DNA from 4 places in the Streptomyces sp. NPDC045431 genome. Region 1 is predicted to be linked to each of the others. Evidence: riboswitches for the same ligand, from Rfam matches in the RefSeq annotation. Region 1 holds a riboswitch; each other region holds the start of a gene.
What was found. Region 1 has a riboswitch for cyclic di-AMP ahead of AB0A69_RS33275 (M23 family metallopeptidase). Riboswitches for the same ligand answer to the same signal wherever they lie in the genome.
Positions count from the first base shown of each region.

Region 2: it holds a riboswitch for cyclic di-AMP, as region 1 does, so the genes downstream of both, AB0A69_RS14770 (C40 family peptidase) here and AB0A69_RS33275 (M23 family metallopeptidase) in region 1, are expected to answer to the same signal.
Region 3: it holds a riboswitch for cyclic di-AMP, as region 1 does, so the genes downstream of both, AB0A69_RS19995 (LysM peptidoglycan-binding domain-containing protein) here and AB0A69_RS33275 (M23 family metallopeptidase) in region 1, are expected to answer to the same signal.
Region 4: it holds a riboswitch for cyclic di-AMP, as region 1 does, so the genes downstream of both, AB0A69_RS04615 (LysM peptidoglycan-binding domain-containing M23 family metallopeptidase) here and AB0A69_RS33275 (M23 family metallopeptidase) in region 1, are expected to answer to the same signal.

Region 1 is NZ_JBEZAQ010000034.1:13,118-20,303, reverse strand. Features, by position in the region: gene AB0A69_RS33290 (carboxymuconolactone decarboxylase family protein) at 1-192, shown strand, start outside; tRNA gene AB0A69_RS33285 (tRNA-Met) at 314-387, shown strand; gene AB0A69_RS33280 (PP2C family protein-serine/threonine phosphatase) at 619-1,680, shown strand; cyclic di-AMP (ydaO/yuaA leader) riboswitch at 1,908-2,043, shown strand; gene AB0A69_RS33275 (M23 family metallopeptidase) at 2,055-3,230, shown strand; gene AB0A69_RS33270 (PrsW family intramembrane metalloprotease) at 3,419-4,786, opposite strand; gene trmB (tRNA (guanosine(46)-N7)-methyltransferase TrmB) at 4,831-5,619, opposite strand; gene lhgO (L-2-hydroxyglutarate oxidase) at 5,706-6,878, opposite strand; gene AB0A69_RS33255 (MFS transporter) at 7,085-7,186, opposite strand, start outside.
Region 2 is NZ_JBEZAQ010000005.1:243,264-250,449, forward strand. Features, by position in the region: gene AB0A69_RS14745 (urease accessory UreF family protein) at 1-318, opposite strand, end outside; gene AB0A69_RS14750 (urease subunit alpha) at 330-2,051, opposite strand; gene AB0A69_RS14755 (urease subunit beta) at 2,044-2,355, opposite strand; gene AB0A69_RS14760 (urease subunit gamma) at 2,371-2,673, opposite strand; gene AB0A69_RS14765 (hypothetical protein) at 2,947-3,150, opposite strand; cyclic di-AMP (ydaO/yuaA leader) riboswitch at 3,791-3,972, shown strand; gene AB0A69_RS14770 (C40 family peptidase) at 3,977-4,456, shown strand; gene AB0A69_RS14775 (ATP-binding protein) at 4,526-4,957, opposite strand; gene AB0A69_RS14780 (helix-turn-helix transcriptional regulator) at 5,198-6,067, shown strand; gene AB0A69_RS14785 (DUF397 domain-containing protein) at 6,127-6,330, shown strand; gene AB0A69_RS14790 (8-amino-7-oxononanoate synthase) at 6,305-7,186, opposite strand, start outside.
Region 3 is NZ_JBEZAQ010000009.1:38,953-46,138, reverse strand. Features, by position in the region: gene AB0A69_RS20010 (Tm-1-like ATP-binding domain-containing protein) at 1-128, opposite strand, end outside; gene AB0A69_RS20005 (transcriptional regulator) at 337-1,053, shown strand; gene AB0A69_RS20000 (nucleobase:cation symporter-2 family protein) at 1,203-2,648, opposite strand; cyclic di-AMP (ydaO/yuaA leader) riboswitch at 3,261-3,431, shown strand; gene AB0A69_RS19995 (LysM peptidoglycan-binding domain-containing protein) at 3,436-4,194, shown strand; gene AB0A69_RS19990 (hypothetical protein) at 4,202-4,477, opposite strand; gene AB0A69_RS19985 (class I SAM-dependent methyltransferase) at 4,564-5,319, opposite strand; gene AB0A69_RS19980 (aminotransferase class V-fold PLP-dependent enzyme) at 5,370-6,584, opposite strand; gene AB0A69_RS19975 (pyridoxal-phosphate dependent enzyme) at 6,586-7,186, opposite strand, start outside.
Region 4 is NZ_JBEZAQ010000002.1:53,295-60,480, forward strand. Features, by position in the region: gene AB0A69_RS04605 (MBL fold metallo-hydrolase) at 1-542, opposite strand, end outside; gene AB0A69_RS04610 (SGNH/GDSL hydrolase family protein) at 667-1,461, opposite strand; gene AB0A69_RS04615 (LysM peptidoglycan-binding domain-containing M23 family metallopeptidase) at 1,631-2,536, opposite strand; cyclic di-AMP (ydaO/yuaA leader) riboswitch at 2,541-2,699, opposite strand; gene AB0A69_RS04620 (tyrosine-protein phosphatase) at 3,125-3,937, shown strand; gene AB0A69_RS04625 (DUF6126 family protein) at 3,962-4,078, opposite strand; gene AB0A69_RS04630 (helix-turn-helix domain-containing protein) at 4,104-4,736, opposite strand; gene AB0A69_RS04635 (aspartate aminotransferase family protein) at 4,797-6,182, opposite strand; gene dxs (1-deoxy-D-xylulose-5-phosphate synthase) at 6,179-7,186, opposite strand, start outside.

The DNA of each region.
Region 1 (7,186 bases):
CGGGAGCGGGCCGCCCTCGCCCTGACCGAGGCCGTCACGCTGGTCGCGGCCGGGGGCGTGCCGGACGAGGTGTACGCGCGCGCCGCCGCCCACTTCGAGGAGGGCGAGCTCGGGCGGCTGCTCGCGCTGATCTTCACCATCAACACCTGGAACCGCATCGCGATCAGCACCGCGAAGGTGCCGGGTGCGTGAGGGTGCCGGCTGCGTCGCCCGAGGGTGTCGGCTGCGGCCGTCGCGGGAGGCCGGTCGCGGGAGGCCGGTCGCGTAAATGGAGATGATCTTGCTCCGCATGGCGTAAGGTGGTGTTCACCGACGCGGGGTGGAGCAGCTCGGTAGCTCGCTGGGCTCATAACCCAGAGGTCGCAGGTTCAAATCCTGTCCCCGCTACTGATGACGAAGGCCCGGTGCCACAAGGCACCGGGCCTTCGTCGTATGTGCATGTCGTACGCCCTGGTCGCCCGGTCGGCCGATGGCGGGGCGTCGTGCGGCGCGGCTCCGGACGGCGTGCGCGCGGCCCGCCTACCGTCCGTAACCGTGGGCGACAACGGCGACAGGACCTGGAGTCGGAGCGCGCGGCGCGCGAAGGTGCGCCGCTTCCTCCGGGTGGTGCCCGTCCTGATGATCGTCGGCGGGGTGGTGTTCGACCTGCTGACGCCGCCCCGGTTCACGGCCGTGCCGCTGTTCACCGCCGCCCCGCTCGTCGCCGCGCCGTTCTTCACCGCGCGGATCACGCTGGTGGCCGGGACCGCCGCCCTTCTGGCGCTGGCCGGACTGCGCCTCCACAGCGGCACCCTGGACGAGGCGCCGTCCGTCACCGAGCTCGTCACCCTGGCCACGGTCTCGGCGTTCGCGCTGATGATCAACCGGGTCGTGCGGCGCAGCGATGAGCGGCTCGCCTCCGCCCGCGGCATCGCCGAGTCCGCCCAGCGCGCCGTGCTGCCGACGCCGGCCGAGCGGATCGGTGGCCTGCGGGTGGCGGCGCGGTACGAGGCGGCGCAGGCGGACGCGTTCATCGGGGGCGACCTCTACGCCGTGCAGGACACGCCCTACGGGGTGCGGCTGGTGGTCGGGGACGTACGGGGGAAGGGGATGGGCGCCGTCGAGGCGGTGGCGGTCGTGCTCGGGGCGTTCCGGGAGGCGGCCGAGCAGGAGAGCTCGCTGGAGGGGGTGTCGCAGCGGCTGGAGCGGGCGCTCGCGCGGGAGGGGACCCGGCGTGACGGGCTCGACGCCTTCGAGGGCTTCACCACCGCCGTCCTGGCCGAGGTGGCGCGCGGCGACGCGGTGGTGCGGCTGGTCAACCGCGGCCACCCGGAGCCGCTGATGCTGTACGCCGACGGGGGCCTGAAGCGGCTGGAGCCGACCGAGCCCGCGCTGCCGCTCGGGATGGTGGACCTGGGGCCGTGGCCCGACCGCGCGGACGAGGTGCCGTTCCCGCCCGGGGCGACGCTGCTCTTCTACACGGACGGGCTCTCCGAGGCGCGGGACGCGGGCGGGGCCTTCTACGAGCCGGCGGAGTGGCTGGCGGGGCGGAGCTTCGCGGGGCCGGGGGAGCTGCTGGACGCCCTGGTCGAGGACGTACGGCGGCATACGGGGGGCGGGGGGACGACCGACGACCTCGCGCTGCTCGCGGTGACCAAGCCCCAGGGGCAGCGGGCCGGGACGGTCCCGCACGGAGGGTGATCGGCGTGGAGCGCTCCGCATAACAGTTGACGAACCGTCAGGAAGTGTGGTGAGGCCCACGGGGCGTGAGGGGCAGTCAACTTGGCTGCTAATGCCCGTTTGTGGGGCGGTATGCCAGGGGCTAAGTAGTTAATGATCAGTAGGAACAGCTTGGAAACACGGCCCCGCGTCTATTAACGTTCGATAACGCAGCGCGGTCGTCCCAGCCGACGCAAGAGCGACGGCACCGTGCGCGCGCGCCGAATTCCGCAAGGGAACCGGGGAACCACCACCTTGGGGTGAATCGGGCCGCATCGCGGCCTGAAGGAGACCTTCCTGCTCCGAACCCGTCAGCTAACCCGGTAGGCGAGAAGGAAGGAAAGGAGTGCGCCCCCGTGGCGTCCAACAGGCCTGCCCCCGAAGCGCCGTCTGCCCCATCGGCCTCCCCGGCCCCTCATTTCGTCGATGCCTTCGGTCCGGGCCCCGGTTCCGGTTCCCCCGCTGAGAGTCAGGGTCAGTGGGAGGAGTGGAACCCCACCGAGGACACCGTCCGTCCCGTCCGCGGCCGCCATCGCGTGGTCAAGCAGCGCGGCGGGCTGGCCCGTAGCTCCACCGTCCTGGGTGTGGGCGTCATCGCGGCCGTCGGCGCGGGCGGGATGGCCACCGCGCAGGACAAGCCGCCGGTCTCCATATCCCTGCCCGACCTGCCCGGTGCGATAGCCGACAGCCTCCCGGACGCCGAGTCCATGCCGGGCATCGGCTCCCTGCTCTCCGACGACGGCGCCGATGACGGTGCGGACGGGTCCGACGGATCCGGCGCCTCCGCCGACGCCCAGCCGGCCGCCGCGCCGCTGACCACCGGGTCCTCCGCCGCCGAAGGGTCCGCCGGGGACCGCGCCGACAGCGGTGCGAGCGCGGGCGAGGCCCTGCGGGCCCGCATCCTCCAGCAGGCCGAGCAGCAGCAGGCGTCCGCGGACGCGGCGGCGAAGCTCGCGGCCGAGAAGGAGGCCGCCGAGCAGGCGGCCGCCGCGGCCAAGGCCCAGCAGACCGCCGCCGAGAAGGAGGCCGCCGCCGAGGCGAAGGCCAAGGCGGAGGCGGCGGCGAAGGCCGAGGCCGCCGAGGCCGCCGCGGCGGCCAAGGCGGAGGCCGAGCGCCTGGCCGAGCTCGCCGGCAGCTACGCGCTGCCGACCTCCTCGTACACGATCACCTCCACCTACGGCCAGGCCGGCAACATGTGGTCCTCCGGCTACCACACCGGCCTCGACCTCGCGGCCCCCACCGGCACCCCGGCCAAGGCCGTGCACGGCGGCACCATCAAGTCGGCCGGCTGGTCCGGCTCGTACGGCTACCGGATCGTCCTGGAGCTGGAGGACGGCACCGAGGTCTGGTACTGCCACCTCTCCTCGATGACGGTCGGCGCCGGGCAGAAGGTCGGCACGGGCGAGACCATCGGGCGCGTCGGCGCGACCGGCAATGTGACCGGGCCGCACCTGCACCTGGAAATCCACACGGCGGGCGGCGCCGGCGTGGACCCGCTGGCGTGGCTGCGCGGCAAGGGCCTGACGGTCTGAGGCCCGGCCCGCCCGCCTGAGGCCTGCCACTCCGCTGCCCCCTGCGGCCCGGCCCCCTGAGGCCTGGCAGTCCGCGGCCCGGCCCTGAGGCCCGGCCGCCCCGGCACTCCGGTGGCCCTGGCGTTCCACCCCCCGACGCCAGGGCCGCCGGTCTCCCTGTTCGGTCCGCCGCGCCCGCGCAACGCCGCTCAGACCCGGTACGGGTTGTAGCCGTCGTAGTCCCGGTGCGGAGGCGGCACCCACACCCGGCCCGTCGCGCGCGCCGCGTACGTCAGGGCCGGGCCCGCCACCGCCTTGCGCTGCCACAGGTGGTGCAGCAGCTCCTGCTCCCGCGCCACGAAGTCCGGGTCCGCCGCACCCCTGCGGGCCCGGTGGCGCAGGAACGCCAGCGTCGTCGCGAACGCCTCGTACTCGCCGACCGCCCGTGCCGCCGCCGGGCCGAAGGAGCGGGCCGCGTACCCGCGGGCCAGGCCGCGCGCCCGCATGGAGGCCAGCGCCAGCGGCTCGGTGGGCGAGAGCCAGCCGGCCGCCGCGTACGCGGGCAGCTCGCCGGATATGGTGCGCAGCTCGCGCTGGCGGGTCCAGATCACCAGCCAGGTCATCAGCCCGAAGGCTGGCAGCATGAACGCCGCGTAGACCGCGTAGAACCCCCAGGGGCCGAAGAACGACACCGAGCCGTTCCACATCGCGTGCATGCCCATCGCCAGCAGGAGCCCGAGCAGGGGCAGCGCGATGCGGCGTACGCGCTTGCGGCGCGCGCTGACGGCGGCGATGCCGAAGCCCAGGCCGGTGAAGACCGTGAACAGCGGGTGCGCGAAGGGCGACATCACGACCCGTACGAAGAAGGTCGCGGCCGTGACCGAGGCGAGGCCGGTCGCCCCGAGCTGCTGGTCCTCCCCGAAGGCGTTCCCCAGGTACAGGATGTTCTCGGTGAAGGCGAAGCCGGTCGCCGTGAAACCCGCCGTCACGACGCCGTCGACGACGCCCGTGAACTCCCGTCTGCGGAAGAGGAACAGCAGCAGCACGGCGACGGCCTTCGCGGTCTCCTCCACCACGGGCGCTATGACCGTCGCGCCGATCGTGTCCGCGGCCGTCGGATCGGCGGTGGCGGTGGCTATCCAGCGGTGCGCGAAGGTGTTCGCGATGATCGCGACGAGCGCGGCGGCGAAGGCGCCCCAGGAGAAGGCGAAGATCATGTTCCGCCAGGGGGCCGGTTCCACCCGGTCCAGCCACCGGAACGCCGCCAGGAGCAGCGGCACGGGCAGCAGGGCGAGCCCCAGTCCCACCAGGAAGCCCTCCGTGCCGGTCTGCTCCCGCACCAGCGCCAGGATCACCAGCCCGCACAGCGCGAGCACGGTGAACACCGAGCCGAGCCGCACCACCCGGCTGCGCCACAGGCGCCGCGGTTTGTAGCGCCAGCGGGCGCGCTCGGGCACGGCCTCGAACGACGGCTCGGGGTCGTACGCCGGGACAGCCGGCTGGGCCGGCTGTCCCGGGTGCGCCGCTTGTGCCGGTTGCGCTGCCTGCGCTGCGGGTTGCGGGAACGAGTGGGTCACACAACGACCCTAACGACGACCACTGACAGCCCGCGACGCTTTGGTTACGGCTGCGAGTCCGCGCGCTCCGCCCGCCGCCGGAACAGCAGGTCGTGCACCACGTGGCCCTTGTCCAGTCCCTGCCCCTCGAACCGGGTCAGCGGCCGGAAGGCGGGCCGGGGCGCGTAGCCCCCGTCGGCCTGGGTGTTCTCGAAGTCCGGGTGGGCGCTCAGCACGTCCAGCATCTGCTCGGCGTACGGCTCCCAGTCGGTCGCGCAGTGCAGTACCGCCCCGGGCTTCATGCGGGACGCGGCGAGCGTCAGGAACTCGGGCTGGATCAGCCGCCGCTTGTGGTGCCGCTTCTTGGGCCAGGGGTCCGGGAAGTACACGCGCACGCCGTCGAGGGCGTCGGGCGCCAGCATTTCGCGCAGCAGGATGATCGCGTCGCCGTTGGCCACGCGCACGTTGGTGAGGCCGGCCCGGTCCGCGAGGGCGAGCAGGTTGCCCTGGCCGGGGGTGTGCACGTCGACCGCGAGGATGCCGGTCGTCGGGTCGTCGGCGGCCATCCGCGCGGTGGCCTCGCCCATCCCGAAGCCGATCTCCAGCACGACCGGCAGCCCGTCGAACAGCTCGTCCAGGTCGAGCACCCGCCGGCCGTCGATGTCCAGCCCCCACCGGCCCCACAGCCGGCGCAGGGCGTCGGCCTGCCCGGGCGTGACGCGGCTGCGCCGGGGCTGGAAGCTGCGGATCCGCCGCTCGAAGTGCGACCCGGCGGGATCGGGCGCGGGACCCTCGGGGAAGCGGGGTTCACCCTTGGGCCGGAGGGGCGCGGCGGTTTCACGGATCTCAGACACAATGCCCCGATTCTACGGCCCCGGCCCACCGGGGCGGCAGGGCCGAAGGGCCCCGGGGCGCCCCGGTGGGCCGCTCCGGAGACGGGCTACCCCAGCTGCGCCAGTGCGCGCCGCGCCACCTCCCGGCCGATCGGGAGGGACGCCGTCGCCGCCGGCGACGGGGCGTTCAGCACGTGGACCGTGCGGGGCGCCTCGTGGATCAGGAAGTCGTCGACGAGCGTGCCGTCGCGCAGGACCGCCTGCGCCCGGACGCCCGCCGGGGTGCGGCGCAGGTCGCCGGGGCCGATCGCGGGCAGCAGGCGCCGCACCGCCTCCGTGAAGGCGCGCTTCGACGCGGACCGGCGCAGCTCGCCGGCGCCGTACCGCCAGTGGCGGCGGGCGATGTGCCAGGAGCCGGGCCACGTCAGCGTCCCGGCGAGGTCGCGCGGGCGGACGGTGGTCCAGCCGTACCCCTCGCGGGCCAGCGCGGGCACGGCGTTCGGCCCGACGTGGACGCCGCCGTCGATGCCCCGGGTCAGGTGCACCCCGAGGAACGGGAAGGCGGGGTCGGGCACCGGGTACACCAGGCCGCGCACCAGCTCCGGTCGGACCAGCTCGTAGTACTCGCCGCGGAACGGGACGATCCGCACGCCCGGCTCGTCGCCCGCCAGGCGCGCGACCCGGTCGCAGTGCAGGCCCGCGCAGTTGACAAGGGCCCGCGCGCGGACGATGTCCCCGGCGGCCGTACGGACGGCGACGCCCCAGGGGCGCCGGTCGACGGCGGTGACCTCCGCGCCGTACCGGACGTCCGCGCCGGAGGACTCCGCCAGCTGGGCCGCCACCGCGCCGTAGTCGCACACGCCGGTCGTGCCGACGTGGATGGCGGCGAGGCCCCGCACCTGGGGCTCGTACTCGCTGATCTGCGCCGGGCCCAGCTCCCGGACCGGGATGCCGTTCTCCCGGCCCCGCTGGACCAGCGCGTGCAGCCGGGGCAGCTCGTCGCGCTCGGTGGCGACGATCAGCTTGCCCGTGACCTCGTACGGCAGGCCGTACTCGGCGCAGAACTTCACCATCTCGGCCGCGCCGCGCACGGCGTACCGCGCCTTGAGGGAGCCGGGACGGTAGTAGATGCCGCTGTGGATCACGCCGCTGTTGCGCCCGGTCTGGTGGTGGGCGGGGCCGGGCTCCTTCTCCAGCACCACCACACGCGTCCCGGGCGCGGCGCGCGTGAGGGCGTACGCCGTCGACAAGCCGACGATCCCGCCGCCGATCACGAGCACGTCGCAGTCGAACCGGACGAACCGGTCGAACCCCTCGACCTGGGTCGAACCCTCACTGCCGTACGCGGACACCGTGCCACCTCCCACCCCAGATAGTGCACTGGCCCACTGACAATGGCGCTAAACCCGGTGGGACGCGGGTCACGCCCGGGTCTTACGCCCGGGTCTTACGCCTGGGCCTCACACCTGGGCCTCACACCTGGGCCTCACGCCGGTGTCATCAGCAGCGGCCGCGCCCGCTCCCGCAGCTCCACCACCCGCGGCTCGTCGCCGTACGGCTCCAGCCGGTGCAGCAGGTCCCGTACGTA
Region 2 (7,186 bases), on a different contig from region 1:
GGGTCCCGGCCAGGTGGCGCGGGCGGCCCGCAGCATCTGGCGGCCGAGCTTGCGGGCGGTGGCGCGCAGCGCGGGCGAGGGGGTGCGGGCGTCGGCGGCCTCGTCGAGGGCGGCGGGGTCGAGGCCGAGGGCGGCCGCGGCGGCGAGCGCCGCGGAGGTGAGGCCCGTGGTGTGCAGGCGGCCGCGGCAGAAGGCCTCCAGGTCGCGGGCGTCGCGGAGGCGCCCCGCCTTGACGGCCGGTTCGGCGCCGCCGGAGTGGGCGTGGCCACCGGCGGGGAACCGGCCGTCGGCGAGGACGAGCAGAGCAGCGCGGGACATCGGCGGCGACCTCAGAAGAGGAAGTAACGCTGGGCCATGGGCAGTTCGGCGGCGGGCGCCGGGTCGACCGGCTCTCCGTCGATCGTCACCGTGAAGGTGTCGGCGTCGACCTCGACGCGCGGCAGGGCGTCGTTCTCCCGCATGTCGGCCTTGGTGACGCCCCGGGTGCTCTTGATCGCCGTGAACCCCTTGTGCAGTCCGAGCCGTTCGGGCAGGCCGTCGTCGAGGGCGCTGTGCGTGACGAAGTTGTACGAGCCCGCCGCCGCGGCCCGGCCCAGTGCGCCGAACATGGGGCGGGGCATGACCGGCTGGGGCGTGGGGATGGACGCGTTGGCGTCGCCCATCTGCGCGTACGCGATCTGCCCGCCCTTGATGACGGTCTGCGGCTTCACCCCGAAGAACGCCGGGTCCCAGAGCACCAGGTCGGCGAGCTTGCCGGTCTCGACGGAGCCGATCTCGTGGTCGAGGCCCTGGGCCACGGCCGGGTTGATCGTGTACTTGGCGACGTAGCGGCGTGCGCGGTGGTTGTCGGCGCGGCCGTCGCCGGGCAGGGCGCCGCGGCGGCGCTTCATCACGTGGGCGGTCTGCCAGGTCCGCAGGATCACCTCGCCGACGCGGCCCATCGCCTGGGAGTCGGAGGAGATGATCGAGATGGCGCCCATGTCGTGCAGGATGTCCTCGGCCGCGATGGTCGAGGGCCGGATGCGGGACTCGGCGAACGCCAGGTCCTCGGGGACGGCCGGGTTGAGGTGGTGGCAGACCATCAGCATGTCGAGGTGTTCGTCGAGCGTGTTGACGGTGTGCGGGCGGGTCGGGTTGGTGGAGCTGGGCAGGACGTACGGCTCCGAGACCACGGTGATGATGTCGGGGGCGTGACCGCCGCCCGCGCCCTCGGTGTGGTACGCGTGAATCGTGCGGCCCGCGATGGCGGCGAGGGTGTCGCCGACGAACCCGGCTTCGTTGAGCGTGTCGGTATGGATGGCCAGTTGGGCGCCGGTCTCGTCGCAGACGCCGAGGCAGGCGTCGATGACGGCCGGGGTCGCCCCCCAGTCCTCGTGGATCTTGAACCCGAGGGCGCCGCCGCGCAGCTGGGAGTGCATCGCCTCGCGCGACATCGTGTTGCCCTTGCCGAGCAGGCCGATGTTGACGGGGTACGTCTCCAGCGCCTCGAACATCCGGGCGAGGTGCCAGGGGCCGGGGGTGACGGTGGTGGCCTTGCTGCCCTCGGCGGGGCCGGTGCCGCCGCCGACGAGGGTGGTGATGCCGGAGGTGAGCGCCTGTTCGACGACGGTCGGCGAGATGAAGTGGATGTGCGCGTCGACGGCGCCCGCGGTGAGGATCTTGCCGTTGCCGGCGATGATCTCGGTCTCGGGGCCGATGACGAGGTCCGGGTGGACGCCGTCCATGGTGTCGGGGTTGCCGGCCTTGCCGATGCCGGTGATGCGGCCGTCGCGGATGCCGATGTCCGCCTTGACGACGCCCCAGTGGTCGAGGACGACGGCGCCGGTGATGACGGTGTCCGGGGCGCCCTCGGCGCGGGTGGTGCGGGCCTGGCCCATGGATTCGCGGATGACCTTGCCGCCGCCGAAGACCGCCTCGTCGCCGGAGCGACCGGGGCCGCCGGAGCGGTCCTCCTCGATCTCGACGAGCAGGTCGGTGTCGGCGAGGCGGATCCGGTCGCCGGTGGTGGGGCCGAAGAGGTCGGCGTACTGGGGGCGGGCGAGCTCAGCCATCGAGGGCACCTCCGGTCTGTCCGCGCAGGCCGGGGACGACACGCAGGCCGGCGAGCGGGACGAGTTCCACGTCGACGGGGATGCCGGGCTCGAAGCGCACGGCGGTGCCGGCGGCGATGTTGAGCCGCAGGCCGCGGGCGGCGGGGCGGTCGAACGCGAGGCCCGGGTTGACCTCGGCGAAGTGGTAGTGGGAGCCGACCTGCACGGGGCGGTCGGCGGCGTTGAGCACGGTGAGGCGGGTGACGGGGCGGCCTTCGTTGAGGGGCACGGGCTCGTCGGCGTAGAGGATCTCTCCGGGGATCATCGGTGGCGGGCCCCGTCAGACGATCGGCTCGTGGACGGTGACGAGCTTGGTGCCGTCCGGGAAGGTCGCCTCGACCTGGACGTCGTGGATCATCTCGGGGATGCCCTCCATGACGTCGTCCCGGCTGAGCACCTTGCGCCCGGACGCCATGAGCTCGGCGACGGTCCGGCCGTCCCTGGCCCCCTCCAGGATGTGCGCGGTGATGAGGGCGACGGCCTCGGGGTGGTTGAGCCTCACCCCGCGTGCCCTGCGCTTCTCCGCCACGTCGGCAGCGACATGGATGAGCAGGCGCTCCTGCTCGTGCGGGCTCAGTTGCACGTTTCACCTCACATGTTCCCGCCCGGCACGACCCCGGGCGGCAGCGGGACCCTATCCGGCTTCAACACTCTGTTGACCTGCGGAAACGATTGTGAGGGAGAGATATTTCAATCTCGGGCAGAAGTTTTTCCAGCAGGTTAACTACCGCTTTGCCTGGCCATGGGACACGAGCGGCCACCCGCCGGGCCCGCAGCGCGGGTCGTATACGAGGCGCGGCCGCTCGCCGGGCGGTACGGGTGCGCCCGTGCCGCCCGGCGAGCCGCGGTGCCCGCCTCAGACGGCCAGGCAGCTCGCGCCCGGGACCTCCGAGGGGAGGGCGGGCGCGGCGGGGTCGACGATGGTGGTCAGGTCGGTCGCGCTGGTGGTGACGCAGTCGAGGACGGCGGTGGGGTCCGGCACCGCCACCGCCGAGGCGGTGGTGACGGTGGATCCGAGGAGTGCGATGGTTCCGAGGACGACGGCCGCGATGCGACGCATACGGGTTCCCTCCCTGTGGCGGGGTGACGGGTTCTGACTCGCCGGTTGGCTCGAGTCGGCCCCTGGCTACCCACCCCCACACCCCGGATACGCGCCCGGTCACCCGCACGAGGACGATGAAACGATCCCGCACGCTTCCGACCCCCGGAGTGGGGTCAACCGGGCGCTCGGCGGGCGCACGGCCGCACCGCGGGAGCACTGCGCTCGACGCATGACCACGGGAGGGCGAGGCGCACACCCGGACGCTGGCGCGTGCGCCGTGCGTTCTCGATGGCGAATGTCGGGCTGCGCGGATGACGCCCCCTCAGGAGCCCGCCTGATGAGGGATTTCGGCGTAGCACGGATGGGCGCAGAAGGGCCGATGAGCCACCCTCGTTCGGCGTACGCAAACGAGGGAATTACGCACTGTACGAGTTGCGCCCATGGTGTACGCATCTGGCGGAACATCACCTTCCGCCGCTGGTCCACGGATCATCAATCGGCCGTCGCGTCGCGCCAAAACGCCTCTGTCCACTCGAATGGATCAGTCGTGAGGAGCCTCACAAACTTCCGTTTCGACTCGGAATTTCGCCCTGTCATGGGTCAAGATCCCTTCGACGACAAGCCCCCGCCACCGCGGCGGGGCGGCCCGGGCGGACGCCGAGTCCTGCCGCCGTCCGGACGACTGGTCGACAGGAGTGGATCGGCAGGAGTGGAGGACCCAAGCAGTCCGGGGCGAGCGCACCATGGCCGCCCCTTGGGGTGAAGCCGCGTCAGCGGCCGGGCAACTTCGCCAGCCCGAACCCGACAGGTCATCCTTCACAGGCGGCTGACGAAGGGTTGCGCTATGACCGCGCAGATTCATGTCCCGTCTCTGCTGTCCCGAGCCGGTGCCGTCTCGGCACTGACGCTCGCCGCCGTCGGCGGCACCATGCTGGCGCCGGGCGCCGTCCCCCAGGCCGAGGCCGCCGCCGCGACGCACGCCACGAAGGCGCTGAACGTCGCCGCGTCGAAGAAGGGCTCCCCGTACGCGTACGGGGCAGCGGGCCCGTCCCGGTTCGACTGCTCCGGCCTCACGCTCTACTCGTACAAGAAGGCCGGCAAGACGCTGCCGCGCACCGCGCAGCAGCAGTACAACAAGACCCGCCACATCTCCACGTCGCAGCGGCAGAAGGGTGACCTGGTCTTCTTCCACTCCGGTGGACGCGTCTACCACGTGGGCCTGTACGCCGGGGACAACAAGATCTGGCACTCACCGAAGTCGGGTTCGGTGGTCAAGCTCGACCGCATCTGGTCGAAGTCGGTCTACTACGGGCGCGTGCGCTGACGCGACGGCTCGTACGCCCCGTACCGCACGCCCAGGCGGTACGGGGCCGCCGCCGTACCGGGCGGGCGCTCAGCCCCGGACGGGGACGGACCAGGGCAGGGCGATCCACACCGTCTTGCCGCCCTCACCGGTCGGAGTGACCGTCAGGCGGCCACCGCGTTCGGCGGTGAGCCAGCGGATGATGACCATGCCGCGGCCGTTGTCCTGCTGCACGGCCGCGGGCAGGCGCTGCGGCCAGCGCGGGTGGCTGTCGGTGACACCGATGCGCAGCTGCTCGTCCCGTTCCAGCCGGATGTCCACCGTGAAGGTCGGTGACTGCCCGAAGGTGTGCTGGACGGCGTTGGTGGTGAGCTCGGAGACGATCAGCCGTACCGCGTCCGCCGTGTCGGACTCGGCCGGCAGGCCCCATTCGGTAAGAACGTCCGCCACGTATCTGCGGGCTGCGGAGACCGAGGCTGGATCGCTCGGCAGAGTGACGGATGCTTCCTGGTGGTCTGCCATGGCGACGCTGTCCCTTTCCCACCGGGGCCGGACTCCGACAGGGAGCGGATGTTGTGCGAGGACGGCCTCGGATTGCGCTTCGCGCCAGAGTGCCACTTATGTCGCCCCAGGTGGGGCCGATCCCCCAAGATATGCATATATCTGTCGCTCGAAGCGGTGAACCCTGCTACGCGAGAGCGGTTCCGGCGGGCAGACTGGCGGGTTGGTCCAGCGTTCCGGAGGGCGGGAGGTGGGGCTGTCGTGCGGGGCACGCGGCACGGTCCGGCGGTGCGGCGCCGCAAGCTCGGCGAGGAGTTGCGGCGGCTGCGCCTGAGAGCCGGGCTCACCAGCCGGGACGCGGCCCGGCTCGTCGGCTGGCACCAGTCGAAGGTCAGCCGGATCGAGACGGGTGCCAGCGGGGTGACGGGCGAGGACGTGTCACGGCTGCTCGACGCCTACGGCGTACGTGAACCGCGCCAGCGCGCGCTGGTGGAGGCCCTCTCCGGCGCGGCCGCGGACGGCGGCGGCACGGGGTGGTGGCACGCGTACCGGGGCGTGCTGCCGCCGCAGTACCAGGACTTCATCAGCCTGGAGTCGCAGGCGTGCGCGGCGCGCACACTCGAGACCTCGGTGGTGCCGGGCCTGCTGCAGACGGCCGACTACGCGCGGGCGGTGACACGCGCGGCGCTGGACGGGCTGCCGGTGACGGCGGTCGACTCGCTGGTGGAGGTGCGGCTCGCCCGCCAGGAGGTGCTGTTCGGCGATCCGCCGCTACGCCTGGAGGCGGTACTGGACGAGGCGGTGCTGCGGCGGCAGGTGGGCGGCCCGGGGGTGATGCGGGCGCAGCTGCGGCGGCTGCGGGAGCTGGCGGACCTGCCCCATGTGCGGCTCCAGGTGCTGCCGTTCGCGGTGGGCGGGTACGTCGGCCTCTCCGGGCCTTTCGTTATTTTCTCCTTCGCGAACATGTCTGATCTGGATGTGGTGGTTCTCGACCACTTGACGAGTAGCCTCTATCTCGAACGCACGGAAGACCTCGAGGCGTACAGCGCCGCGTTCCGCACCATGCAGGCGCACGCCCTGACGCCCGAGGAGTCGTCGGAACTCATCGCCGGGATCGGTGACGGCGCGTAGGGGTTCTCGCGCTGATCCCGCCTGATCGGCGAGAGACCCCCCAGGGAGAGGCACCCCACATGTCTGCTTACCTCGCACACCACGATGGCCCGCAGTGGCGGCGCAGCAGCCGCAGCGTGGGCATGAACAACTGCGTCGAGGCGGCCCGTCTCGACGCCGCGCGGCTGGCCGTGCGCGACTCGAAGGACACCGCCAGGCCGCCGCTGCGGTTCTCCCCGGCGGCCTGGACGTCCTTCGTCAGCTCCCTGAAGCAGGCGGGCTGACCGGCGCCGGGTCCGGCGCCGTTCGGAGGATCGTGGCCACGGCCGTCTCGATCTGAACCTCTGTCAGATCGGCGCGGGCGGTGAGCCGCAGGCGCGAGATCCCGTCGGGCACCGACGGCGGCCGGAAGCAGCCCACCGCCAGCCCCTCGGCGCGGCAGTCCGCGGCCCACCGCACGGCCTGCTCCGGCGACGGGGCGCGTACGGAGACGACGGCGGCGTCCGGCCGCACGGCGGTCAGGCCCGCCGCCGTCAGCCGCCCGTGCAAGGTGGCCGCGACCGTACGCGCCCGGCCGGCCAGGCCCGGCTCGGCGCGCAGCAGACGCAGGCTCGCGAGCGCGGCGCCCGCCGCGGCCGGGGCCAGGCCCGTGTCGAAGATGAAGGTCCGCGCGGCGTTGACCAGGTGGTCGATCACGCGCGCCGGGCCGAGGACCGCTCCACCCTGGCTGCCCAGGGACTTGGACAGCGTGAGCGTGGCGACGACGTCCGCGTCGCCCGCGAGCCCCGCCGCGTGCAGCGCCCCGCGCCCGCCGTCGCCCAGCACGCCGAGGCCGTGCGCGTCGTCGACGACCAGCGCGGCGCCGTGCGCGCGGCAGGCGGCTGCGAGTTCCGCCAGCGGCGCCGCGTCGCCGTCGACCGAGAAGACCGAGTCGGTCACGGCGAGGGCGCGGCGGCCGGGGTGGGTGCCGAGGGTCTTGTTCACGGCGTCGGGGTCGGCGTGCGGAACGACGGCGGTCTCGGCGCGCGAGAGGCGGCAGCCGTCGACGATCGAGGCGTGGTTGCCCGCGTCCGAGACGATGAGGGAACCGCGGGCGCTGAGCGCGGTGAGGGCGGCCAGGTTGGCCGCGTACCCGGAGGA
Region 3 (7,186 bases), on a different contig from region 1:
CGCGGGGATCCGGCCACCCCCGTGTCGACGACCAGGACGTCCACGCCCCGCCGTAGCAGCCGCTCGCGCAGCCATCCGTACTCCAGCCCTTTGGTGTCCAGGGTCCCCACCAGTACGACCATCGTCATGACCGTACTTTCCAGCCGGCGGACCCCTCGCGGCAAGACCGCCCGCACCGTCGCCGTCCGACTACCGACCGGAAACGTTCGACCATCGAACGAAAGCCTACAAAGCCATATCGCCTTGCGATCTAAGGGAAGTTGACGCTTCCTACCACTGGAGCATCTGTTAGCCTGCCCGCTCCTGGATGTTCATCCACTCCCTTAGGTGTCCTTCGTGTACAGCACTCCCTTCTCCCCCCGAGAGGCCAGAGCGGCGCGAGCCCGGATGGGCCTGACGACCTCACAGGTGGCCCAGTCCATGGCGGCGTGCGGTGTTCCCGTCCACCCGGACCTGATCGCCGCCTGGGAACAGGGCTCCCATCTCCCCTCGGAAACCCACCTCTTCGCCCTCGCCGACGTGCTGTGGTGCCCCGCCACCGCGCTCATGGGGATCGAGCCGCGCACGCTGGCGGAACACCGGCTGGCCCGGCAGCTGAGCGTGGAGCGGCTGGCGGACCGGATCGGCATGGACCCCGCCGCGTACCGGGCGGCGGAGGCGGCGCACCGCTGGGACGGCGACATCCGGCAGACCAGGGCTCTGGTGGAGGCCCTGGGGCTGTCCCTGCGCAGGCTGGTGAGCATCATGGGCCGCGACGAGGAGCTGGCCGGGCTGCTGCGTACGGCCATCGAGGGACGCTGGAAGGCGTACGTGACGCCCGTCGCGGAGATCGTCGTCGTCGACGAGACCTCGGTGGGCGACGCCCTGCGCACGATGCACACGGAGTTCGCGGGGTTCGCCGAGCGGTACATGGGCCACCTGATGGCCCGCAACGACGACTCCCGGCTGAAGGAGGTCGCCGCGGAGCGCTCGGCGTTCCTGCACCGGCTCGTGGACCACTTCTGGGAGCTGATCGGCGAGGTGGGCGACGAGCCGCCGCCGCGCGGCTTCTGAGGCGCAGGAGGCGCAGGAGGCGCAGGAGGCGCAGGAGGCGCAGGAGGCGCAGGAGGCGCAGGAGGCGCAGGACGGCCGACGGCCCCCGGATGTCCGGGGGCCGTCGGTCGTCCTGCCGCGCTGCGCTGTCGCGCCGTCGCGAGAAGGGCTCAGCGCCACGCGCCGGCGCCGGGGGCCGACTGGGCGGCGGGGTGGGTGGGCCCGGCGGGCGGGGTCTCGTCCTCGTAGTCCTCCCAGTCGATCTCCATCGCCTTGCGCCGCGTGAACGCGTTGAAGAACAGGTTCAGCACGAGGGCGGTGAGACCACCCAGCGTAATGCCGCTGTCCAGCACCGCCCGTACGTCGTCCGGCATGCGCTCGAAGAACGGCTTGACCGTCGTGGGCAGCATCGCCGCGCCGAGGCTCACCGCCAGGATGATGGCGTTGCGCTCCTCGCGCAGGTCCACCTTGGCGAGGATCTGGATGCCGACCGCCGCGACCATGCCGAACATCGAGATCGCCGCGCCGCCGAGCACGGGGTGCGGGATCGCGGCGACCAGGCTGCCGGCCTTCGGCAGGAGCCCCAGCAGGATCATGAAGACACCGGCGGCCACCACCACGAAGCGGCTCACCACCTTGGACATGCGGACGAGTCCGATGTTCTCCGCGAATGCCACATAAGGGAAAGAGTTGAATATTCCGCCCAGCATCGTGGAGACGCCGTCGGCCCGCAGCGCGCGCGTGACGGTGTCGCTGTCGACCTTCTTCCGGGAGATCTCGCCGATGGCGTACACGTCGCCGGTCGTCTCCACCATCGTGATCAGCATGACGACGACCATGGCGATGATGGGCAGCAGCTCGAACTGCGGCATGCCGTAGTGGAAGGGCGTGGTGACGCCGAACCAGTCGGCGTCCGCCACCGCGTCGAAGTGTGCGTCCCCCAGGAGCCAGGCGACGGCCGTCCCCACGACGAGCCCGATGAGCACGGCGAGGCTGCCGAGGAACGGCTTGCCGAGCCGGACCACGACCAGGATCAGGAGCAGGGTGCCGAGCGCGTAGGCGAGGTTCTTCCCGGAGCCGTACGCGGGGTCGCCGATGAGGTGGGAGCCGCCGGCGGCGTTCTGGAGGCCCACCGGGATCAGCGTGATGCCGATGATGGTGAGGATCGTGCCGATGACGACGGGCGGGAAGTACTTCACCAGCCGGCCGACGAACGGCGCGAAGAGGAACGTGGCGATGCCGGCCGTGATGACCGCGCCGTAGACGACCAGCAGACCGGCGGTACCACCGCCCGCGCCTATGCCGATCGCGACCATGGGGGAGACGGCGGTGAAGGTCACGCCCTGCACCAGGGGCAGGCGCGCACCGATCCGCCAGACCCCGAGCGCCTGGATGATCGTGGCGATGCCACAGGTGAGCAGGTCCGCGTTGACCAGGTGGACCAGCTGCTCGTCGGAGAGCCCGAGGGCGTTGCCGAGGAGTACGGGGACGATGACGGCCGCCGCGTAGAACGCGAGGATGTGCTGGAAGCCGTAGAGCGTGAGCTGCGGGAGGGGGAGCAGTTCGTCGACGGGATGCGTCTGCGTCCCGGAGTGCCGTCGGGAGACTCGTGCCATCTCTGCCTTGCCTTACGAGAGGTAGGTGAATGAGAGAGGAGCCGACGCCTCGGAGCCCGGAATGTGTCAGGACGAGGCCTCGCCGGCCCGTACGGAGCCGACGTCTGGCGGAGTTGCCGACACCACGTCGCCCTGCACTGAGATGTGCGTCCTGGTTGGAGGACTTTCCTTCGATCGGCATGGCGAAGCCGCCTTGCGCATGAGATCCGCAGGTGGAGCCGATCGGGGCGCTCACCTTAGTTGACGTCGGACGTTCCTCGCGAGTAACCGGCACGACACTCACCGCTCCCCCGCCCCACAAGACGCACCTTTCGCCCGAACATCTCTGGTTTCACACATGTTCGTCCGACTCGCCTCGGTTCTCCGATAAGGCGACCCCGAGGGCGATTTGCTCGCGCCGTGACATGACTCACCTCCCGTTATTCGGGGTGCACGTCCTCCGCACCGCATTTCCCCTGCTGGGACAGGGAATTGACTTTCCGGCAGAACTCCCTTCATGGCATTTCCGTAATCGCGCGTGCGCTCTTCACGACTTGTTCCGGCCCGAGGCTCTCGCTTACCGTCACCGCAATCCGGTCGGACCGCCGAATCCTGCCGCCGTCCGGAAACCGCACCCACCCACCACCGACGTACGGCAGGAGCGGGGGAACCAGGTAAGCCGCCGGTCCGTGTATACGGAACGGCTTGGGGTGAAGTCATGTGCGCACGCGGTCGCGTGCGGATACGGCCGGGCATCTCCAGCCCGAACCCGACAGCTCACCTCGCAGGCGACGGAGAGGAATCCGCCATGCCCGCACAGGGTAAGCACCGCCGCCCCAAGAACAATCCGCTCGCCCGCCGTGTCGCCGCCGCGGGCACGGGCGGCGCCGCACTCGCCCTTCCCCTCTTCGGCGCGACCGCAGCCGAGGCGGCACCGAACGCGGTGCCGAACGCGGTGCCTTCCGCGGCCGTGGAAAAGGCCCCGGCGAAACCCGCCACCTATACCGTGGTCGCGGGTGACACCCTTTCCGAGATCGCGGCGGACCGTGGCGTCAGCGGCGGCTGGAAGAAGCTGTACGAGGACAACAAGTCGGTGGTCGGCGACAACCCGTCGCTCATTCGCCCCGGCATGAAGCTCACCATCGGCGCGAAGGCCAAGGCGAAGGCCGCGCCCGCCGCGCCCGCCGCCGCCGAGCGGGCCAGCCGCTCCACCGTGCGGCCGGCGCTCGCGAAGCCCGCGACGTACGCGAACAACCTCGACGGCTGGATCAAGGAAGCGCTCGCCATCATGGCCGAGCGCGGCATTCCCGGCTCGTACGACGGGATTCACCGCAACATCATGCGCGAGTCCTCGGGCAACCCGCTGGCCATCAACAACTGGGACTCCAACGCCGCCGCGGGCACCCCGTCCAAGGGCCTGCTCCAGGTCATCGACCCGACGTTCCGGGCGTACCACGTGCCCGGCACGTCGACCGACCCGTACGACCCGGTCGCCAACATCACCGCGGCCTGCAACTACGCGGCCGACCGGTACGGGTCGATCGACAACGTCTTCGGCGCCTACTGACGGGCGCCTACTGACGGGGGACGGTCGCCCCGCCGCCGGACCGTACGGCTTCCACGACGGCGTCGTGCAGCACGCGGCTGGCCTCCTCCGACGAGCACGGCACGGGGCTGCCGCTCATCGGGAACCAGTCGGAGGCCCCGCTGTGCTGCACGGCCACCCGCGCCTCGCCGTCGACCCAGGTCGTGTGCACGTCGAGTTCACCGGTGATGACACCGACCGTGTCGGTGCTCACGCCACCGCGTCCGGCGTAGACCCGGACCGTCGTCCACGATGCCCATGTCACGTTCCCATGCTGACCCCGCTCCGCCGGTCGCGCGACCGGCGGGGCGGGGCGGTTGCGTGAAGGAGCCGTGACGCTACGGCGCGTGGTCAGCGCACGGCCACGAGGACGTGGTTGTTGCCGAACTGCCAGACGGCTCCCGCCTCCTCGAAGCCCGCTTCGCGCAGCAGGGCGAGGTGCCCGGAGAGGGTCAGGTCGTTGCCCTCGCAGCGCGGGTGCCGGTGGTGGCGGTGGGCGGAGAACAGGGCGGCCAGCTCCGGGTCCGCGGCGACCCCGGACCACCAGGTCTCCCAGTCCTCGTCCGCGACGGCCGGTTCCCGCTCGGCCCGGCGCCGCCCGATGTGCAGGGCCAGCTCGCCGACCTTGGCGGAGTCGGGACAGATGTGGTCGCAGTTGACGAGGACCCCGCCGGGGCGCAGCCGCCCGGCGAGGTCGCGGTAGACCCGGCGCAGGGTCCGTTCGCTGAGGTAGTGCAGCGCCGTCGTGGAGACGGCCGCGTCCACCGGCCCGTCCGTCCCGGCGGCGTCGAGCCAGCCGGGCTCGCCGATGACGGCCTCCACGTACCGCACGGCCGGTCCGTAGTAGGCCCGGCCGAGCTCCAGCAGGCGCGGGTCGGCGTCGACCGCCACGACCCGGGCGCGGGGCATGCGGCGGGCCAGTCGCGCGGCCAGCGAGCCGGGCCCGCTGCCCAGGTCGAGGACGAAGGGCGCCCGCCGCTCCGCCGTCACGCCCTCGACGACGTCGGCGATGACGGTGAACGCCTCCTCGCGGTCGACCGCGTAGCGCTGCTGCTGCCTCTCCCAGCGGTCCACCCATCGCGCGGCCGCCACCGTACTGACACTCATGTCCTCTCGCGCCCCTGCCTTCTCACCACACCTCTAAACGGTCATGGAAATCATTGCAGACTGGCGAGCGTGGCGAGGAGCCCGTCGATCTCCTCGGGTGCGTTGTACACGTGCAGGCTGATCCGCACCGAGCCGTCCTCCGGGTCCGTCCCCGCCTGGCAGTGGCTGTCGGAGCGCACCATGAAGCCGTGGCTGTAGAGGATGAAGCCGAGGTCCTGCGAGCCGATCCCGCGGTGCCGGAAGGTGACGATGTGTCTGCGGCGCTGCACCGTGGAGGCGGCGTCCAGGCTGGAGCGGCAGCCGAGCACCTCGTAGGCGTCCATCCGGGCCAGTCCGTCGGTCAGCCGGGCCGCCAGGGCCACGGTCCACCGTTCGATGCGGTCCGTGCCCGCCTCCTCCAGCCAGTCGAGGGCCGCCGTGAGGCTGACGACACCGGCCGTGTTCGGGGTGCCCTCCCAGCCGCCCGGCCGGAACTCCGGACCGCGCCGGCCGCGCGTCCAGATCGCGCCCGTGCCGGGCAGGGCCAGCGCCTTGTGGCCGGAGAAGACGACGAAGTCCACGTCGAGCTCGGCGACCGAGACGGGCAGGTGGCCCACGCTCTGGGCGGCGTCCAGACAGATCGGCACGTCGGGGCCGACCACCGCGCGAACGCGGTGGACGTTCATGTCGGCGCCGTAGACGTGGTGCACGTGGGTGGCCGCGACGAAGCGGGTGCGCGGGCCCACCACGCGGGCGAGCGCCTCGGGGTCGTAGTCCCCCGAGCTCGCCTGGTACGGCAGCTCCCGCAGGTGTATCCGCACGCCCTGCCGGGCGAGCAGCCGCTCCGTCTCGCGCCACGGCGCGAGGTTGGCCTGGTGGTCGGCGAACGGCACCACGATCTCGTCACCGTCGCGGAGCAGCTCCGGCAGCCAGTCGCGGGCGACGGTGCGCAGCCCCTCCGAGGCCCCGCTGGTGAAGTGCACCGCCGAGCGCTCCGGCTCCGGGTCGCCCAGGAACCGCTTGACCCGGTCCCGGGCGCCCTCGACCAGCGCGGTGGTGTGGTTGGCCCACGGGTAGGAACCGCGGCCCGCGTTCGCGTTCGAGGTGGTCAGATAGGTGTGGGCGGCGTCGAGGACGGCCCGCGGCTTCTGGGCCGTGGCCGCGCTGTCCAGGTACGCCGACTCGGGATGGGCCGCGATCTGGGGGAACTGGGCGCGCAGCGGGCGCTGCCACTCCGCCAGCTCCTTCAGGTCGCCCTCGGTGTCGTGTCCCGTCTCGTGCGCCATGTCAGTCACGCACCAGGGGCGCGCCCGCGTCACGCCACGCGATGATGCCGCCCGCGAGGCTCCGGACGTCCGGATGCCCCATGCGCGTCAGCAGCGCCGCGTACCGGGCGGACTTCTCCCCGACGGGGCAGGCGAGCAGCACGGGCCGGCTCTTGCTGAACGGCAGGCCGCCGCGGACCAGTTCGTCGAAGAGCTCGTCGACGATGTTGACGGAGCCGTCGATGTGGAGGGCTCCGTACGCGAACGGGCCGCGCAGGTCGACCACGAGGGGGTTCTCCGCCGCGATCCACTTGCGGGCGTCGACGACGTCGATGACCGTGGCCGAGCGCACCTCGCCGTCCGAGAGCGTCGCCACGGAGTTCTTCGCCGGCGGCAGGCCGAACAGCTCGGGCCGGCGCTTGCGGACGTAGCCGAGGTAGCTCTCGACACGGTCGCAGACGATGAAGACGGCCGTGCGGCGGCCCCCGGCCCCCTCCGCGTCGAGCGCCCGCAGGTGGCGCACGGCGCCGTGGTAGGCGGCACCCCCGGTGGGCCCGGCGAGGATGCCGCAGCGGCGGACCAGCGTCAGCATGCCGTCGATGGCGTCGTCCGCGCCCACCGTG
Region 4 (7,186 bases), on a different contig from region 1:
GCCGGCACGCCCCAGTGCTCCAGGTGGGCGCCGACGCCGAGGGGGACCGCGAAGAGGGTGTCCGTGGCGGCGAGGGCGCGGATGGTAGGCAGGTCCAGGTGGTCGTAGTGGTCGTGGGAGATCACCACCACGTCCACCGGGCCGAGCGCGGCCAGGGGCAGTGGTACGGGGTGCAGCCGCCGGGGTCCGGCGAAGGGGAACGGCGAGCACCGCTCGCCCCACACCGGGTCGAAGAGGACGCGGACGCCGTCGATCTCCGCGAGCACGCTGGAGTGCCCGAGCCACGTCAGGCGCAGCCCGGACGCCGGGGGCCGGGCGAGGTCGGCGACGGTGGTGGGGTGCACGGGGATGGTGCCCGCCGGCGAGCGGCGCCTGCGCCCCTCCTTCTCGAAGTACGTCTTCGCGAACTCGACGGCCGAGCCGGAGGGTCTGTGCCGGGCGCCCACGGGGTTCTGGAACACCCCGTCCGCGAAGTGCGGCGAGCGGCGGATGCGCTCCAGGCGCTCCCCCGCCGGGTCCGCGCCGAAGGCGGCGGGCCACAGCGGGCGCGGCCGGGACCACGACGGTCGCGTGGGCGTGGCGTCGGAGCCGGTCACGGCACCTCCAGGGCTCGGGCCTCCCATTATGGGCGGGGGGTGTGACAGCCGGGGGTGCGGGTCCGGCTCGCTACAGCGGCAGCAGGTCCGGGCGCTTGGCCGAGACGTGGTCGCCGGAGGATTCGCCGCGCAGGCGGCGGCCGATCCAGGGCACCAGGAACTCGCGGGCCCACTGGATGTCGTCGCGGCGCACTTCCAGGGTGCCGCGCGGCGGCAGGGGCGGCCACGGCTGGTCCGGGTCGGCGGGCACCTCCACGCCCAGGACCTGCCCGGCGCGCAGGGCGACACGGGTGTGGCCCTCGGCGGACAGGTGGAGCCGGTCCGCGTCCCAAGCCCGCCTGTCCTGGACGGTCTTGAGGGACCAGAGGTCCAGCACGGGGCAGCCGTAGCGGTCGGCCACGGCGCGCACATGGCCGTTGTACGTGGCGATCTTGCCGCGCAGATGGCGCAGCACCGGCACGCCGCGGGTGTCGAAGCCGGTCGTCACCAGCACGGTGCCGACCACCGAGGTCAGATCGGCGACGGCCCGCTCGAAGCGCTCGGCCACGTCGTCGGGGTCGCTGCCCGGCCGGATGATGTCGTTGCCGCCCGCGCAGAAGGTCACCAGGTCAGGGGTGAGCTCCTTCGCCCGCGGGAGCTGCTCCTCGACGATCTGGTCGAGGAGCCGGCCGCGTACGGCGAGGTTCGCGTACCGGAAGTCGTCGGGCTCGGGCAGCCGGTCGGCGAGCAGCACCGCCAGGCGGTCGGCCCAGCCGACGAACGTCCCGTCGGGTCCGGGGTCTCCGACGCCTTCGGTGAAGCTGTCACCGATCGCCACGTACGACCCGAATACGCCACTGTCTCTGAAGGTCGAATCGTCTGCCACGGGAGCACATCCTGCCTCCTTCCATGTGACCTACGCGACCGTAAGGAGGGGTTGACGTAGCGTGAGATACGCCACCGGTCAAGATTCACCCAAGCCGGAATACGCCGCCGCCCGACACCGTGGGGCACGGTGCCGGGCGGGGCGGGATCGGCGGTGTGCCGACGGTGCGTCAGATCGAGACGCCGTGCTGGCGCAGGTACGCCAGCGGGTCGATGTCCGAGCCGTAGCTGGGGCTGGTGCGGATCTCGAAGTGCAGGTGCGGGCCGGTGGAGTTGCCGGTGGAGCCGGAGAGGCCGATCTGCTGGCCGCCGCTCACGCTCTGGCCGGAGGAGACGGAGAGCTGGGAGAGGTGGGCGTACTGCGAGTAGGTGCCGTCGGTGTGCTTGATGACGACCTCGTTGCCGTACGAGCCGCTCCAGCCGGCCGAGACGACGGTGCCGGGGCCGACGGCCTTGACGCTGGTGCCGGAGGAGGCCGCGAAGTCGACACCGGTGTGGTAGCCGGAGGACCACATGGAGCCGGAGGCGCGGTAGGGGGTGGTGATCGAGGAGTCGACCGGGGCGGTGAAGCCCGAGGCGCTGCTCTTCGGGGCGGACTGCGCCGGGGCGGCCTTGGCCGCCGGGGCCTGGGGCTTGGCGGCGGAGCGGGAGGCGCGGGCCTCACTGCGGTCCTCGTCGGCCTTCGGCTTCGCCTTGGCCGGGGCGGCCTTGGCGCCGAGGGTGAGCTCCATGCCCGGCAGGATCAGCGACGGGTCCTCGCCGATGACCTCGCGGTTGTCCTTGTACAGCTTCTGCCAGCCGCCCTTGACGTTCTTGTTGTGGGCGATCTTGGCGAGGTAGTCGCCGGCGACCACGGTGTACGTACGGGGCGCGGGCTTGGCGGCGGCCTGGGTGGTCTGCGCGGCGGCGACGACCTGCTGCGGAGCGGTCGCCGGCGCGGCGCTCTGCTCCGCGGCGTGCGCACCGGTGGCGCCGAGCAGCGGGAGGGCGATGGCCGCGCCACCGGTGCTGGCGGCGACGAAACCACGCGTGAGCGTGCTGGACTTGGGACGGCGGTGCTTACCCTTGGCGGGCATGGCGAATTCCTCTCCGGCGCCTGCGAGGTGAGCTGTCGGGTTCGGGCTGGAGATGCCCGGCCGCGTGGTGACGCGACTTAACCCCGAGCCGGTCCCGGAATTCCGGGCTCGGCGGACTTACCTTGGGTCCCCCGCTCCTGCCACACGTGGGTGGGTGCTGAATTCCGGGCCGGCGGCAGGATTCGGCGGTCCGGCCGGATTGCGGTGACCGTAGGACAGCCGGGTCGGCGCGAACAAGCCGCCGCTTTCCCTCGTGCATTCCTTTGCGCCGTACCGCTACGGAATACCGGTCACCCTCCGTGGATTACGGATCATGAATTCCCGCTGGGTGCAGGGGAATTGTGGAAGAAGCCCGGCCACGGACGGTCACTTTTATGACGCTGCTCACGTGCCGAGACCCATCTCCCTTGCTATCGGGGCAGGTTATGCCGAACGCCCCAATACGGACAGAAGCGTCATACCTCGACGAGCCGTCGCGGCGGCCGCGGCCACGGCCGCGCGGATGATTGCCCCGGGAACCCAATGTCGTATCGTCGGATCGCGACATCGTCGGCGGCCGGCGCCGACGTCAGACGCGGAGGAGTCCCCGTGACGCAGCAGGTGCCGCAGGCCCCGTCGAGCGAGCCCGATCTGTCCGGTGTGCGTAATTTCCGGGACGTGGGCGGGCTGCCGACGGTGGACGGGCTCCGCGTCCGGCACGGGCGGCTCTACCGCAGCGGCCACCTGGCGCACGCCACCGGTGAGGACGCGGCGTTCCTCGGCTCCCTCGGGCTGCACACGATCTTCGACTTCCGCAACGCCGCCGACCAGAAGCTCGAAGGCCCGGACATCGAGCTCCCCGGCGTCCGGAACGTGAACATCCCGCTCACCGACCCGGCCGACGGCGCCGAGTTCTGGCGGATGGTCCGTGACGGCGACCTCGACCAGCTGCGCTCGATCCTCGCGGACGGCCAGGCGGCGGCGCGGATGTCCGAGTCGTACCGCATGATCATCAAGGAGCGCACGGCGGAGCACAGCCGTGTGCTGCACGCCCTCGCCGAGGACAGCGTCCCGGCGCTGATGCACTGCGCGGCGGGCAAGGACCGGGCGGGGCTGTCGATCGCGGTGACGCTGCTCGCGGTCGGCGTGGAGCGGGAGGCCATCGAGGCGGACTACCTCAAGTCCAACGACCCGCACCGCCGCTACAAGGTGCACCGCAGCGACAGCTCCCCGGCCGGTATGTCGCCCGAGGTGATGGAGCTGCTCAGCCCGCTCTTCGACGCGCGCCTGGAGTACCTGGGGGCGGCCTTCGCGACGATCGAGGAGACCTGGGGCACGACCGAGCGGTACCTCTCCGAGGGCCTGAAGCTGGCGCCCGAGACGCGGGAGCGGCTGCGCGAGCGGCTCGTCGACGCGGGCTGAGCCCCGGGCCCGGGCGGGCCGCCGTCAGCCGGTGCCCAGCGCGAAGAGCAGGTACAGGAACGCCGCGAAGAGGTGGCCCGCCACCAGGTAGGCGAAGAGCCGGATGACGAGCCCGCGCGGGAACTTCACTTCGTAGGACATGGGGTTCTCCCTCTCCGGGGGTCCGTCAGCGGTGGGTGCCGGTGCCGCCGAGGCACAGGTCTGCCGCGGCGCTCCGCAGCAGCGTGTGCACGAAGAGCAGCTCGGCGCCGCGGCGGCCGGCCGCGGCGATGCGGTGCGGGGTCAGCGAGTCGAAATGCGCGCTGTCGCCGGGGTCCAGGACGTGGACCACGTCACCGAGCACGAGCCGTACCCGGCCGGTGAGGACGTACAGCCACTCCTCCCCCGGGTGGACGCGTACGAGATCGCTCTGCCCGGCGGCGTACGGCACCTCCACGCGCAGGGCCTGCAGGGCGCGGCCCGCGCCGCCGGCCTGGTGGTACGTCCAGCCGTCCGCCTCCACGGGCTCGGCGCGCCCGGCGCGGACGATCGGGTCGCGCTCCGGCGGCACCTCGCCGAGCAGCTCGGACACCGTCGTACCGTAGACACGGGCGAGGCCGAGGAGCATGGGCAGCGAGGGCTGGCGCCGACCGGTCTCCAGGCGGGAGAGGTGCGCGGGTGACAGGTCCGCGCGCCGGGCCGCGGACTCCAGGGTGAGGCCGCGGCGGCGGCGCAGCTCGCGCAGCCGGGGCGCGACGTCCGGCAGCGGCTCGCTCCGGTCTTCCGGTTCCGGGGACGGAGCCCCGGCAGGGGTGGTCATGCCCCCATTGCGCCAGGAAGAGACCCGAGAGGCAATTTTCTTGCCTCGGAGGCAAAAAGATCAGCGGTTGGCGACCGCCTGCTTCATCAGCGTCTTGCCGAAGTCCCACATCAGGCCGCCGCCCGCATGGGCCTCGTCCATGACGGCGGTGAAGGCGGCCACGAACCGGTCCACCTCCCGCTCCCCGATGATCAGCGGCGGAATCAGCTTGATCACCTCCAGGCGGTCCCCGGAGACCTGCGTGAGGATCCGGTGGCGCTGGAGCAGCGGGACGACGACCATCTGGGCGAACAGCCCCTTGCGGGCAGCCTGGAGCATGGTCCAGCGGCTGCGCAGGCCCAGCGAGGACGGGCGGCCGAACTCCAGGCCGATCATCAGGCCCCGGCCGCGTACGTCGTGCAGCAGCTCGTAGCGGTCCACCAGCGCCGAGAGCCGGGTCTTCAGCAGTTCACCGGTGAGCCGGGCGTTGGCCACGATCTCCTCGTCCTCCAGGACGGAGAGGACCGCCAGGCCGGCCGCCATGGCCTGGGCGTTCGAGCCGAAGCTGGCCGAGTGGACGACCACCCGGTCCATCGACGAGTACACCTTCTTGAAGATCCAGTCCTTGCCGAGGGTGGCGCCGACCGGCACGTAGCCGCCGGACAGCGACTTGGCGACGCACAGCAGGTCCGGCTCGACGCCGTCCTCGTGCTGGTACGCGTAGAAGTCGCCGGTCCGGCCGAGCCCGGTCTGCACCTCGTCGGCGATGAGCAGCGCCTTGTGGCGGTGGAGCAGCTCCTGGGCGGCGCGCAGGAAGCCGGGCGGCGCCTCGTGCACGCCCTTGCCCTGGATGGGCTCGACGATGAGGGCGGCCACGTCGCCCCGCTTCAGCTCGCGCTCCAGCGCGTCCAGGTCGCCGAGCTCGATCGGGGTGTCGGGCAGCAGCGGGGCGAAGCCGTCGCGGAAGCAGTCCTCGCCGTTGACCGAGAGGGAGCCGGTGGTCAGGCCGTGGAAGGCGTGCGCGCAGTAGACGACGCGCGGCCGGCCGGTCGCGCACCGGGCGAATTTGAGCGCGGTCTCCACCGCCTCCGTGCCGCTGTTGGAGAAGAACGCGCGGTCCAGGTGCGGCGAGTACGACAGCAGCCTCTCGGCGAGCAGGCCGGGCAGCGGGGCGCAGTCGAAGCGGGTGAGGTCGGGCAGCTCGGCGTCGAGGACGTCGTGGAGGGCCTTGCGGACGACGGGGTGGTGGCGGCCGACGCCCATCACGCCGAAGCCGGCGAGCATGTCGAGGTAGTCGTTGCCGTCGGCGTCCCAGAAGTAGGCGCCTTCGGCCCGCTCGTAGACCTTGTCGAAGCCGATGGTGTGGAGCATGCGCGGAAGCTGGTGGTTGAGGTGCCGGGCGTGAAGGTCGTAGCGCTCGGCGCCGCGGTCGGCGAGCAGCGCCGCCAGATCGAACTTCTTGCTCATGCTTCGTTCTCCTTGCGTGCCGGCGCGGTGCTGCTGCCCAGCGCGGCGCTGATCCGTCCGGCGATCTCGACGGGGGTGAGTCCGACATCGGCCAGCACCTCACCGCGCTTGGCGTGGGGCAGGAACTGCTCCGGGATGCCGAAGGTGCGCAGCGGTACGTCGATCCCGGCGTCGCGCAGCGCCTGCCCGACCGCGCTCCCGACACCCCCGGCGCGGCTGCCGTCCTCGACGACGGCGACGAGGCGGTGCATCTCGGCCAGCGGCGCGAGCTGATCGTCGACCGGCTTGACCCAGCGCGGGTCGACGACGGTGGTGGGCAGCCCGCGTTCGCCCAGCAGCCCGGCGACCTGGAGGCAGACGGGGGCCATGACGCCGACGGCCACCAGCAGCACGTCGGCTTCGCCGTGGTCGGGCCGGTACAGGACGTCCATACCGCCGATGCGCCCCACGGCCGGGACCGGCGGACCCGCCGCCTCCTTCGGGAAGCGGACCACGGTCGGCGCGTCCGGCACGTCGACCGCCTCGCGCAGCTGCGCCCGCAGCTGGCCGACGTCGCGCGGGGCGGCGATCCTGAGGCCCGGCACGACCTGGAGGACCGACAGGTCCCACACGCCGTTGTGCGAGGCGCCGTCGGTGCCGGTGACGCCCGCCCGGTCCAGGACGAAGGTGACGCCCAGCCGGTGCAGGGCGACGTCCATCAGCACCTGGTCGAAGGCGCGGTTGAGGAAGGTGGCGTACACGGCGACCACCGGGTGGAGCCCGGCCGTGGCGAGCCCGGCGGCGCAGACGGCGGCGTGCTGCTCGGCGATGCCCACGTCCCAGACCCGGTCGGGGAAGCGCTCGGCGAACGCCGCCAGCCCCACCGGCTGGAGCATCGCCGCGGTGATCGCCACGACGTCGGGCCGCTCGGCCCCGATGGCCGCCATCTCGTCGCCGAAGACCGACGTCCAGGAGGGTCCGCCGGCCGGGGCGAGCGGCGCGGCGGTCAGCGGGTCCATCGCGCC